Regions from separate parts of the Ochrobactrum sp. AP1BH01-1 genome, predicted to be linked through region 3. Evidence: riboswitches for the same ligand, from Rfam matches in the RefSeq annotation. Region 3 holds a riboswitch; each other region holds the start of a gene.
What was found. Region 3 has a riboswitch for cobalamin ahead of J9800_RS08320 (TonB-dependent receptor domain-containing protein). Riboswitches for the same ligand answer to the same signal wherever they lie in the genome.
Positions count from the first base shown of each region.

Region 1: another riboswitch for cobalamin. It lies ahead of nrdH (glutaredoxin-like protein NrdH); the one in region 3 lies ahead of J9800_RS08320 (TonB-dependent receptor domain-containing protein).
Region 2: another riboswitch for cobalamin. It lies ahead of J9800_RS03310 (ABC transporter substrate-binding protein); the one in region 3 lies ahead of J9800_RS08320 (TonB-dependent receptor domain-containing protein).

Region 1 covers NZ_JAGPOU010000004.1:160,824-164,097, forward strand. Annotated here, with positions in the region: gene nrdE (class 1b ribonucleoside-diphosphate reductase subunit alpha) at 1-972, opposite strand, end outside; gene nrdI (class Ib ribonucleoside-diphosphate reductase assembly flavoprotein NrdI) at 948-1,355, opposite strand; gene nrdH (glutaredoxin-like protein NrdH) at 1,369-1,590, opposite strand; cobalamin riboswitch at 1,902-2,115, opposite strand; gene J9800_RS15695 (SDR family oxidoreductase) at 2,213-3,043, opposite strand; gene J9800_RS15700 (DoxX family protein) at 3,115-3,274, opposite strand, start outside.
Region 2 covers NZ_JAGPOU010000001.1:733,532-736,805, reverse strand. Annotated here, with positions in the region: gene J9800_RS03315 (Bug family tripartite tricarboxylate transporter substrate binding protein) at 1-778, opposite strand, end outside; cobalamin riboswitch at 997-1,230, shown strand; gene J9800_RS03310 (ABC transporter substrate-binding protein) at 1,413-2,441, shown strand; gene J9800_RS03305 (FecCD family ABC transporter permease) at 2,438-3,274, shown strand, end outside.
Region 3 covers NZ_JAGPOU010000002.1:608,217-611,490, forward strand. Annotated here, with positions in the region: gene J9800_RS08320 (TonB-dependent receptor domain-containing protein) at 1-1,534, opposite strand, end outside; cobalamin riboswitch at 1,691-1,913, opposite strand; gene J9800_RS08325 (ABC transporter permease) at 2,021-3,133, opposite strand; gene rbbA (ribosome-associated ATPase/putative transporter RbbA) at 3,135-3,274, opposite strand, start outside.

The sequences.
Region 1 (3,274 bases), on a different contig from region 3:
GAGCTCGAAGGTGATGTCGGGAATGACGACGCCCAGCGACAGTGTTTTGATGCGGATTTTCTCGTCGGCATTTTCGCGCTTGGTATCAAGAAAACGCATGATGTCCGGGTGATGCGCGTGCAGATAAACCGCGCCCGCACCCTGCCGTGCGCCCAACTGATTGGCGTAGGAAAAGGAATCCTCCAGAAGCTTCATCACCGGAATGATGCCCGATGACTGGTTCTGTATCTGCTTGATGGGCGCGCCCGCCTCGCGGATATTGGTGAGGCTCAAGGCGACGCCACCTCCCCGCTTCGATAATTGCAAAGCTGAATTGATGGAGCGCCCGATCGACTCCATATTGTCCTCTATCCGCAGCAGAAAACAGGATACGAGCTCGCCGCGCTGCTTCTTGCCTGCATTGAGGAAAGTCGGCGTCGCAGGCTGGTAACGGCCCGAAATAATCTCTTCCATCACATCGCGGGCGAGTTGTTCATTGCCGCGCCCCAGCGCCAGCGCCACCATGCAGACGCGGTCTTCATAACGCTCCAGATAGCGCTTTCCGTCGAATGTTTTCAGCGTATAGCTGGTGTAATATTTGAACGCGCCGAGAAAGGTCGGAAACCGGAATTTCTTTGCATAGGATTCTTCGAAAAGATCGCGCACGAAGTTGAAGGAATACTGATCCAGCACTTCCTGCTCATAATAGCCTTCGTTTACCAGATAATCGAGCTTTTCCCGCAGGTTATGGAAAAAGACCGTGTTCTGGTTCACGTGCTGGAGAAAGTATTGCCGTGCGGCTTGCCGGTCGCGGTCAAGCTGGATTCTGCCCTCGTCATCGTAAAGGTTCAGCATTGCATTGAGCGCATGATAATCCAGCCCGTCCGAGGATTTTGGCGGTTTGCTGCTGGAAATTGCCACTGGAGCCGCATCCTGCTGCGGCACTGGCCGTGCTTCGCGCTCCCGGATCAGGGTCGTGTCTGCCGTGTCCAAAATCGTTCCATCCCGTTTTTGACATTGCCTATGTCCTGATCGGTCCCCAGAAGCTCGAAGCGGTAGAGATAGGGAACCTGACATTTGGCGGAGATAATGTTGCCGGCGATACAGAAAGCCTCGCCGAAATTGCTGTTTCCCGCGGCGATGACGCCGCGGATGAAAGAGCGGTTGCTCTCGTCGTTGAGGAAGCGGATCACAGGCTTGGGGACAGCGCCCTTGGAACCGCCTCCGCCATAAGTGGGCGTGACGAGCACAAATGGCTCGCGCACCTGCAACCCGCCCGAACCGTCCATCGGAATGCGGTTCGACCGCATTCCAAGCCGTTCAACAAACCGGTGCGTATTCTCCGACCGGCTGGAGAAATAGACGATCAGGCTCATGAAACCGCGGCCCTCAGGCGAGGGTGCTGATCATATCGGGCCGGAAACCCGCCCAATGGGATTCTCCCGCCACAACCACCGGCACCTGGCGGTAGCCCATGCCCTGAACGAGATGGAAAGCATCGGCATCCGCGGAAATATCGATGATCTCATATTCGATGCCCTGGCGATCAAGGGCGCGTGTGGTAGCCGTGCACTGGACGCAGGCGGGCTTGCTGTAAACGGTGACGTTCATTTTTTTCTCGCTGGTTGGGAGGACGCAAAAAACCGTTCGCGCATCGCAAAATGCGCGTCAAAGGAGATGGAACAGGGGATCGGCCAGCCGCGAATAAGCAGCCGGATCGCATAAACTATAACTCGAAAGGAGGACCCGAACTGAAACTGAATAAACTGAACATGGACTTCACCCCGAAGCTACATCCCAGCAAAAGTACGAAGCGGCTTTGCTTAGGATAATGCGTAAAAACAAAGCGGGAAGTTCGGGGCAGCAACCGGCAAGGCAAAGCTTGCCATATAAGATTGCGCGCCAACCGGACACCCCGCCCGTGGACGTACTCGTTCAAGGCAGGTCTCCTGGCTCACGGATCAACGTCCTGTCCGCCTTCCCAGCCAAAGCCAGTGACGTGATGGACAGAACTCTCCGCTTACAGTTGCGGGGGCAGCTCCGGCTTTGCTGCATCCATCATGGATGAAACCCACCGGATTCCCGTCTTAGCTTTCGATCCGACGAATCGAAAGAACCTAGAACACTATATATAGTAGCTAAAGTTAAAAACTCGTCAATAGATAGTCAGAAACAAGGCGTAAAAACTAGCGGACCATTCCGGCAACCCTACGAATGGCAGAATTATCGCTGTCTATTTTGCGGGGTTGATCGGTTTCGGCCTGAACTCGGGCTTGATAGCCTTGAGCGCCATGCGGTCCACCAGAGCGGGCGCTATAAGCTTCAACCAGCGCCCCGACCGCATCTGCCGAGTCATCAACACTTCGCGTTTGCGCGCCTGAACGCCCGCTAGCATCAGCCGCACGGCTTCCTCGACCGGCATCATGTCGTCCTCAAGCACGCCGCTCGTTCCCAAAGCGGCACCGCTTGCGCTGTAGCCAACTTTGCGAATGTCCGTTTTGACGACACCCGGATAGACGATCGTTACCGATATGCCGCTCGGTTCCAGTTCCGCGCGAAGTGCTTCACAAAACCCGGAAAGAGCGAACTTGGTTCCGCTATAGGCAGTGCGACCCGGCACGCCGATCAATCCGGCAACGGATGAGACAGCTACGATCCGCCCCTTGCTTGCAGCAAGATATGGAAGTGCGGCATGGATAGGCCAGACGCTGCCCCAGTAGTTCAATTCCATCAAATCATGCATCCAATCGAGATCATCCGGCTTGATCTCGGCAAAATTGGCATGCGCCGACATGCCGGCATTCACGATCAGCGTGTCAATGCGGCCATAGGCGGAAACCGCCTTGTCGATCAGGGCGATGCAGGCAGCGCGATCCTTAACGTCGGTGGGTATCACAAGGGCCGAGCTGCCCAGTTGCCGCAATTCGGCGGCAAGCCTCTCCAGCTTGTCGATATTGCGAGCAGCAAGCACAAGAGCAGCATTGGCGCGGTCGCGCCGGGCGATCTGCCGCGCGGTTTCCGCGCCGATACCATCCGATGCTCCCGTTATGATCGTCACATCCATGCGCGGCCCTCCCTGCCTATCGTTAAGACGACAGGCAAGGTACAGGCAGGGCAATCCGTGCGTCCAGTGGTTTAAACCTTGCGCGATAGAATGGCGACGACAGCCAGGCCACCGATCAGCGATATGTGCTCCAGCGCCACCGTCATATCCCGAAAAGCTTCTTCTCCTTCCTTTGCCCAAAACGGGTGCGCAACGGGAATGGTGAGGAACGTGAAGATAGCAAGAGCACCA
Region 2 (3,274 bases), on a different contig from region 3:
CTTCCTGTTCGGCAGTGATGCCGGGAGCCGCGCCGACCATGCGCCAGTTCTGGATCGAAACGTCCACGCCGCCTTCCTTGAAGGTGGGGGCGTCGATGCCTTCCACGCGCTCGTCGCTCGAAATGCCGATGATGCGCAGCGTGCCGGCCTTGATCTGGGGTTCAAATTCGCCATAGCCGGAAATGCCGACAGTCACCTGATTGCCGAGAATGGCCGCAAGGGCTTCGCCGCCGCCGGAGAAGGCAATGTAATTGACCTTGGTCGGATCGACGCCTGCCGCCTTGGCAAAAAGGCCTGCGGTGATGTGATCGGTGCCGCCAGCGGAGCCGCCGCCCCAGGAAACGGAGCCTGGATCAGCTTTCAGCTTTGCTGCAAGGTCGCCAAGGTTCTGAATGTCGGAAGAAGCCGGAACGACGATGGCTTCATACTCGCCGGTAAGGCGTGCAATCGGCGTGATCTCATCAAGCGTAACTGGCGATTTGTTGGTCAGGATCGCGCCGACCATGACATAGCCGCCGACGATGAGCTGGCTCGGATCGCCCTTGTTCTGGTTCACGAACTGCGCGAGACCGATGGTGCCGCCTGCACCCGGAACGTTGATGACCTGTACACTGCCGGAAATCTTTTCGTCCTGAAGCACGCTCTGCATCGTGCGCGCCGTCTGGTCCCAGCCGCCGCCTGGAGCCGCGGGTGCAAGCACCTTGTAGTCTTCTGCCGAAGCAGAGCCTGCCATAGCCAACGCCGCTACCGACGTCAGGGCCAGAATAAATCTACGCATATGTCCTCCCAACGGAATGTATTGCCGCCCTGCGGCGGCCCTCCCCAAGTCCCGCTCCTCTAGCGGGAGTTGTCTACATGGATATTGCCAAAAACAAATTCAATAGGCCAGCATATGCGACAATAGTTTGGCCGCAATTTAGGTGACGCGATTTCGAATCGCCTGAATTTCCAAGCCGAAACAGCGCCCCAGATGCGCTTGACTGCGGCGATGCGGCGACGTAATAGTATAACGACGGTTCCCCGACCGAGAGCGAAGGGGATTAATAGGGAACACGGTGAGGACGACCCGAAAAGGGGCCAAGACCGTGGCTGCCCCCGCAACTGTAAGCGGATTGCCGTTCATCCTCGTGACGTTCAAAGCGTCATGCCACTGCGCCGAAGAAGCGCGGGAAGGCAGATGGACAGCAGATATTCGCGAGCCAGGAGACCTGCCGTCTAGTGTTGTCCATTGTCACGGGCGGGGATGCCCGGAGCAGGAGCCGGTTATGACAGTTTTTCGCGTCGCAGGACGCTTTCTCCCATCGTCATCGCATGATTTCGACATGCCCCCGGATATGCCTGTCCGTCTTTCGTGCCGGATTTTGTCCGTCGCCTGACAGGGCTCGTTTCTCTTATCATTTTCGGGGATTCCTATGAAGATTTTCGGCAAAATGCCGTTTCGTGCCTCCTTCTGCGCGCTCGTATTCCTTGCAGGCGGTCCGGCTGCACAGGCAGCGGAAACGCAATATCCGCTGACATTGAAGAATTGCGGTCGCGAGGTGACGTTCAAGCGCGCACCCGCCCGCGCGGTTGCTGTCGGCCAGAGCAGCGCAGAAATTCTCTACAGCCTTGGATTGGGTGACAAGGTCGTCGGCACAGCGGTGTGGTTCGGTCCCGTTCTCAAAGGATTTGAAGACGTGAACGCCAAGGTAAAGCGGCTTGCTGACAACGATCCGAGCTTTGAAAGCATTCTGGCCGAAAAGCCGGATATCGTGACGGCGGATTTCCAGTGGCATGTCGGCCCGACGGGTATTGTGGCGAAGCCGGAACAGTTCGAGGAGCTTGGCATTCCGGCCTACACGTCGCCCTCCGATTGCGTCGGCAAGGACAATTCCGGCGGTGGCGATGGCGTTCGCACTGCGGCGTTTACAATGGACATTGTCTATCGGGAAATCACTGAACTGGCTGAAATCTTCAATGTGCAGGACCGTGGCGAAAAGCTTGTCGCTGACCTGAAAGCCCGCGAGATCGCGGCCCGAGAGAAAATTGCATCCAGGGACGAAAATCTTTCCGCCGTCGTCTGGTTCTCCAGTGCACAGGTCGACGCCGATCCTTATGTGGCGGGCAAGTTCGGTGCGCCAGCCTATATTCTTTCGGCCCTCGGCATCAAGAATGTCATCGACAGCGAAGAAGAATGGCCGACGGTCGGCTGGGAAACGATTGCGAAGTCGAACCCGTCGATGATCGTTGCCGCAAAGCTGGATCGCCGCCGTTATCCGGCTGACGACATTGCCGTCAAGCACCAGTTTCTTGACAATGATGCTGTCACGAAGCTGATGCCTGCGGTGAAGGACAGGCATGTCTTCGACATGGATGCACAGTCGATGAGCACTTCGCTTCGCGTAGTCGAAGGCATCGAAACGCTTGCCGCCGATATTGCCGCCTCGGACCTGAACAAGTGACGGTGCGGGTAGCGATAACAGGCTTCCGCCAGAAGAGAAAAACACGCTCCGGCGCGCTTTTCCTGACCCTTTCGCTTGCCCTGCTTCTTCTCGCCCTTTGGCTTGGGGCCGCGATAGGTGAAACGGCGATACCGCTCGACGTGGTGGCGAAGACTGTAGCCAACCGGATTTGGAACGCCGGATACCCGCTCGAACCCATTGATGAGGGGATCGTGTGGAGCTATCGCCTGAGCCGCGCCGTCATTGCCGCATGTTGCGGCGCGTCGCTGGCAATATCCGGCGTTATCCTGCAGTCGCTGCTGCGCAATTCGCTGGCCGATCCGTATATTCTGGGCATTTCCGCAGGTGCTTCGACGGGGGCTGTCGGTGTGGCCATTCTCGGCATCGGCGCTGGCGTGCTGACGCTTTCGCTGGGCGCGTTCATCGGCGCCATCGTCGCTTTCTGCCTTGTGTCACTGCTGGCGCTGAGGGCAGGGCGAGGCAGCAGCGCGATCATCCTTGCCGGTATTGCCGGTTCGCAGCTTTTCAATGCGCTGACGTCATTCATCGTCACCAAGGCTGCAAATGCGGAACAGGCCCGCGGTATCATGTTCTGGCTCCTGGGCAACCTTTCCGGCGTGCGCTGGCCCGACGCGGCGCTTGCGCTGCCAGCGTGCCTCGTCGGTCTTGTCGTTTGCCTGTGGCATGCGCGCGCCCTCGACGCTTTTACCTTCGGAACGGAATCCGCTGCTTCGCTCGGCATACCGGTGCGTCGCGTCTATGCCGTGCTGATTGGTGTCAGCGCCATGATGACGGCTGTGATGGTTTCCATCGTGGGCTCCGTCGGTTTCATC
Region 3 (3,274 bases):
CCGAACCCTTGATACCCCAACGATCATCGAAACGGTGCGCCAGCGTGGCTTCGAAGCCCGTAACCTTCGCGCTGGCGACATTGTAAGGCAGATAGGATGGCGCGGTGCTCATGATCGCATCGCGCAACCATGTCTGGTAGAACGCCATATCGAAGCTTGTGGATGCTGTTGCCTGCCAGTTCAACCCAACTTCAAAGGAACGAGACTTTTCCGGTCGGAGATCAGGATTGGCGAAGCCCGGATAATAAAGTTCGTTGAAAGTCGGCGCCCTGAAGCCTGTGGCGTAGGACGACCGCAAAACAAGGTCGGGCAGAATTTCATAGCTCACACCAAGATTATAGGTCACGACATCGCCGAACTGCCCGTTATGATCATAACGAAGCCCGCCATCGAAACGCAGCGCCTCGTACTCCAGTGAGTACTGGCCGAATACTGCAGCCTGATTGCGGCTGGTTTGATCATAGGCGATGGTGGTGTTAATCTCCTCGCGATAGGCCTCCACGCCGGCGGTGACGATATGATTGACATTGCCGGTATCGAAACTCTTTTCGGTCGAGGCAAACACTCCATAACGCTTGGTTTCAAACCGGTCAGATCCGTTCACGTCTTTCCGGAAATTGCGACTGCTGTCGATACCGGTGCTAAACTCCACTGTAGATGACCAGTCCGCCGTATGATCGATGCGGGTTCCGATCTTGCCCGTAAATGCCGTGCTATCGGCCTGGTTCGGGGACGGCGCCTTCGCGTCGTACTGGTTGCGTCCACGGCTGAGGAGACCGTCCGCATAGATTTTGCCCCAGTCGAAATCTTTCGACAGTGCGAAATTGAAAGAGCCCTGTAGAAATCCATCGCGATCCGGCTCATGGCCATAGGCATCCGATGTGGTGAAGTCATATCCTTGCGTGCCGATTATGGCTGCGCCGAAAGCATAGTCGACACCGTCATTGCTGCGCCCCTGAACGGAACCGGAAGCATACCCGCCCCATGGATGGCTGACCCCGGTAGAAAGACTGCCGCACCAGGAGCGTTCGCCACAAGAGCCCCCCTGCTTGGTGATGATATTGATCACCCCGCCCATGGCATCGGCACCATATTGCGCCGAATGGGCACCCTTGGCGATCTCGACACGGTCAACGGAACTCAGAGGAATGTTTGCAAGTGCGGTGGCACCGCTCGTCGCCGACGCCGTGCGTACGCCGTTGATGAGAACAACCGTCTGCTTCGAGGACATGCCACGCATAAAAATATCCGATGATGAACCCTGCCCGCCATTCGTCTTGATGGAGATACCGCTATAGGATTTCAGCAGAGACTGCAGATCGGGGGCCGCTGATCGCTCGATGTCCGCTGAATCGATAACAGTCACCGACGAGGTCGAACGCTGCAGCGAAGACGCGCGGCGCAAAGGCGTCACCACGATTGTATCAAGGACGACGCTGCCGTCGCTGCCTGGCAATGCTTGAGCAAGTGACGCGGACGGCAACGCAAGAACGCTGGCCGAGACCAATAGAACCGATGATTTCAAAAGATGCATTTTTCCCTCAACCTGCCGGACCGGAGACCGATACCGGCTTTTCCTCGAACCGCAGGTTGAAGTGATATTGGCGCTAAACGCCCTTCGTCCCGACGGCAACATTTCAACAATGTCACCGCCACGGACAGCCGCGCCTGGACACACCCCGTATCCATGCATGGGTGACCAGATACGGCAGGTCTCCTGACTTCCGGGTCATCGCTTTTCCTCCGCCTTCCCGATTGCACGATAGCTCTCAGTGGCTTTCACCGCTTGCACGGCTGTGGAGGATAGCTCTCCGGTTACAGTTGCGGGGGCAGTCGCGGCATCGGCCTGAATGGCTTCACCGTGTTCCCTTTTCATCCGCCTGAACAGCGGAACCGTTTCCTGATGTTGCGATAGCAACATGGTTAAGGATTCGCAACTCCGACGAAGCGCAATCCGGGACAGAAAACTGAATCACATTGGCAAGGAATGGATTCAGCCTCCTGTTTTGAAAAGATTTTTCTATCGCAGGAATGCGCGGAAACGCTGGAGCGCGAAATAGAACAGCACCGAGCCGATGACGATAAGAGCCAGAAATTGCGGCCAGACGACACCAAGGCCTGCTCCGCGAAACAGGATCGACTGCGCCAATATGACGAAATGCGTATTCGGCGCTGCCAGCATGATTGTCTGGATGATCTCTGGCATGCTTTCGCGCGGCGTTGTCCCCCCAGAAAGCACTTGCAACGGCAGAAGCACCAGCATCAGCAACATTCCAAACTGAGGCATGGAACCAGCCGCCGTCGCCAGAAATATGCCGAGACTGGTGGTCGCGAAAAGCTGAAGCGCTGCACCAACCAGAAACAGCAATACCGACCCATAGATGGGAACGGCAAGCAGACCCTGAACTACAAACACCAATGCAAAGGCCGAAGCAGCCAGCACGACAAGCCCCATCGACCATATCTTGCTGACCATGATTTCGACCGGCGTTACCGGCATCACCAGCAGATGTTCTATGGTTCCGTGTTCACGCTCGCGAATAAGGGCCGCGCCCGTCAGGATAATCGACAGCATTGTGACGGATGAAATCACATTGTTGATCGCCCCGAACCACCCCTTGTTCAAATCCTGATTGAACCTCGCCCTGAGATTGAGTTCGACAGGCGTTTGTGCGCCGCCGCGATAGCGATTGAGAAATTCGTTCACCTCGCTCGTCACAATCGCCTGCACATAACCGCCACCGGTAAAGGCCTGGCTCATCCGCGTCGCGTCGACATTGAGCTGGATCGTCGGTGAACGCCCCGCCAGAAGGTCCCGCTGAAAATTCGGCGGGATGTTGAGCGCGAATGTATCCAGCCCTTCATCCATCCGCGCATCCATTTCATAGGATGAAATCAGCTGCGGAGGCACGAAATATGGCGGATAGAATGCTGTCGTGATCCGGCTCGAAACCGGTGACTGGTCCTCGTCGACAATCGCTATCGCCGCATTGTTGAGCGTTTCAGGCATCGCCTTCGATGCTGTATAGATTGCAAGCGTAAAGGCATAAACAATCAGGATCAGCAGCATCGGGTCGCGTGCGAGACCGCGCAGTTCCTTCACGCCAAGCTGGACTATGTTGGATATCCGCATCTCAGCCCGCCTGTTTCTTGAGGAGAACGATGGCGAGCGCCGTCAGTACCGGCACCGCTATGACTAACGGCAGAAACGAACTTGCGAGATCGGAAAATCCCAGTGCCTTGGAGAAAACCCCGCGCGAAATGGTCACGAAAT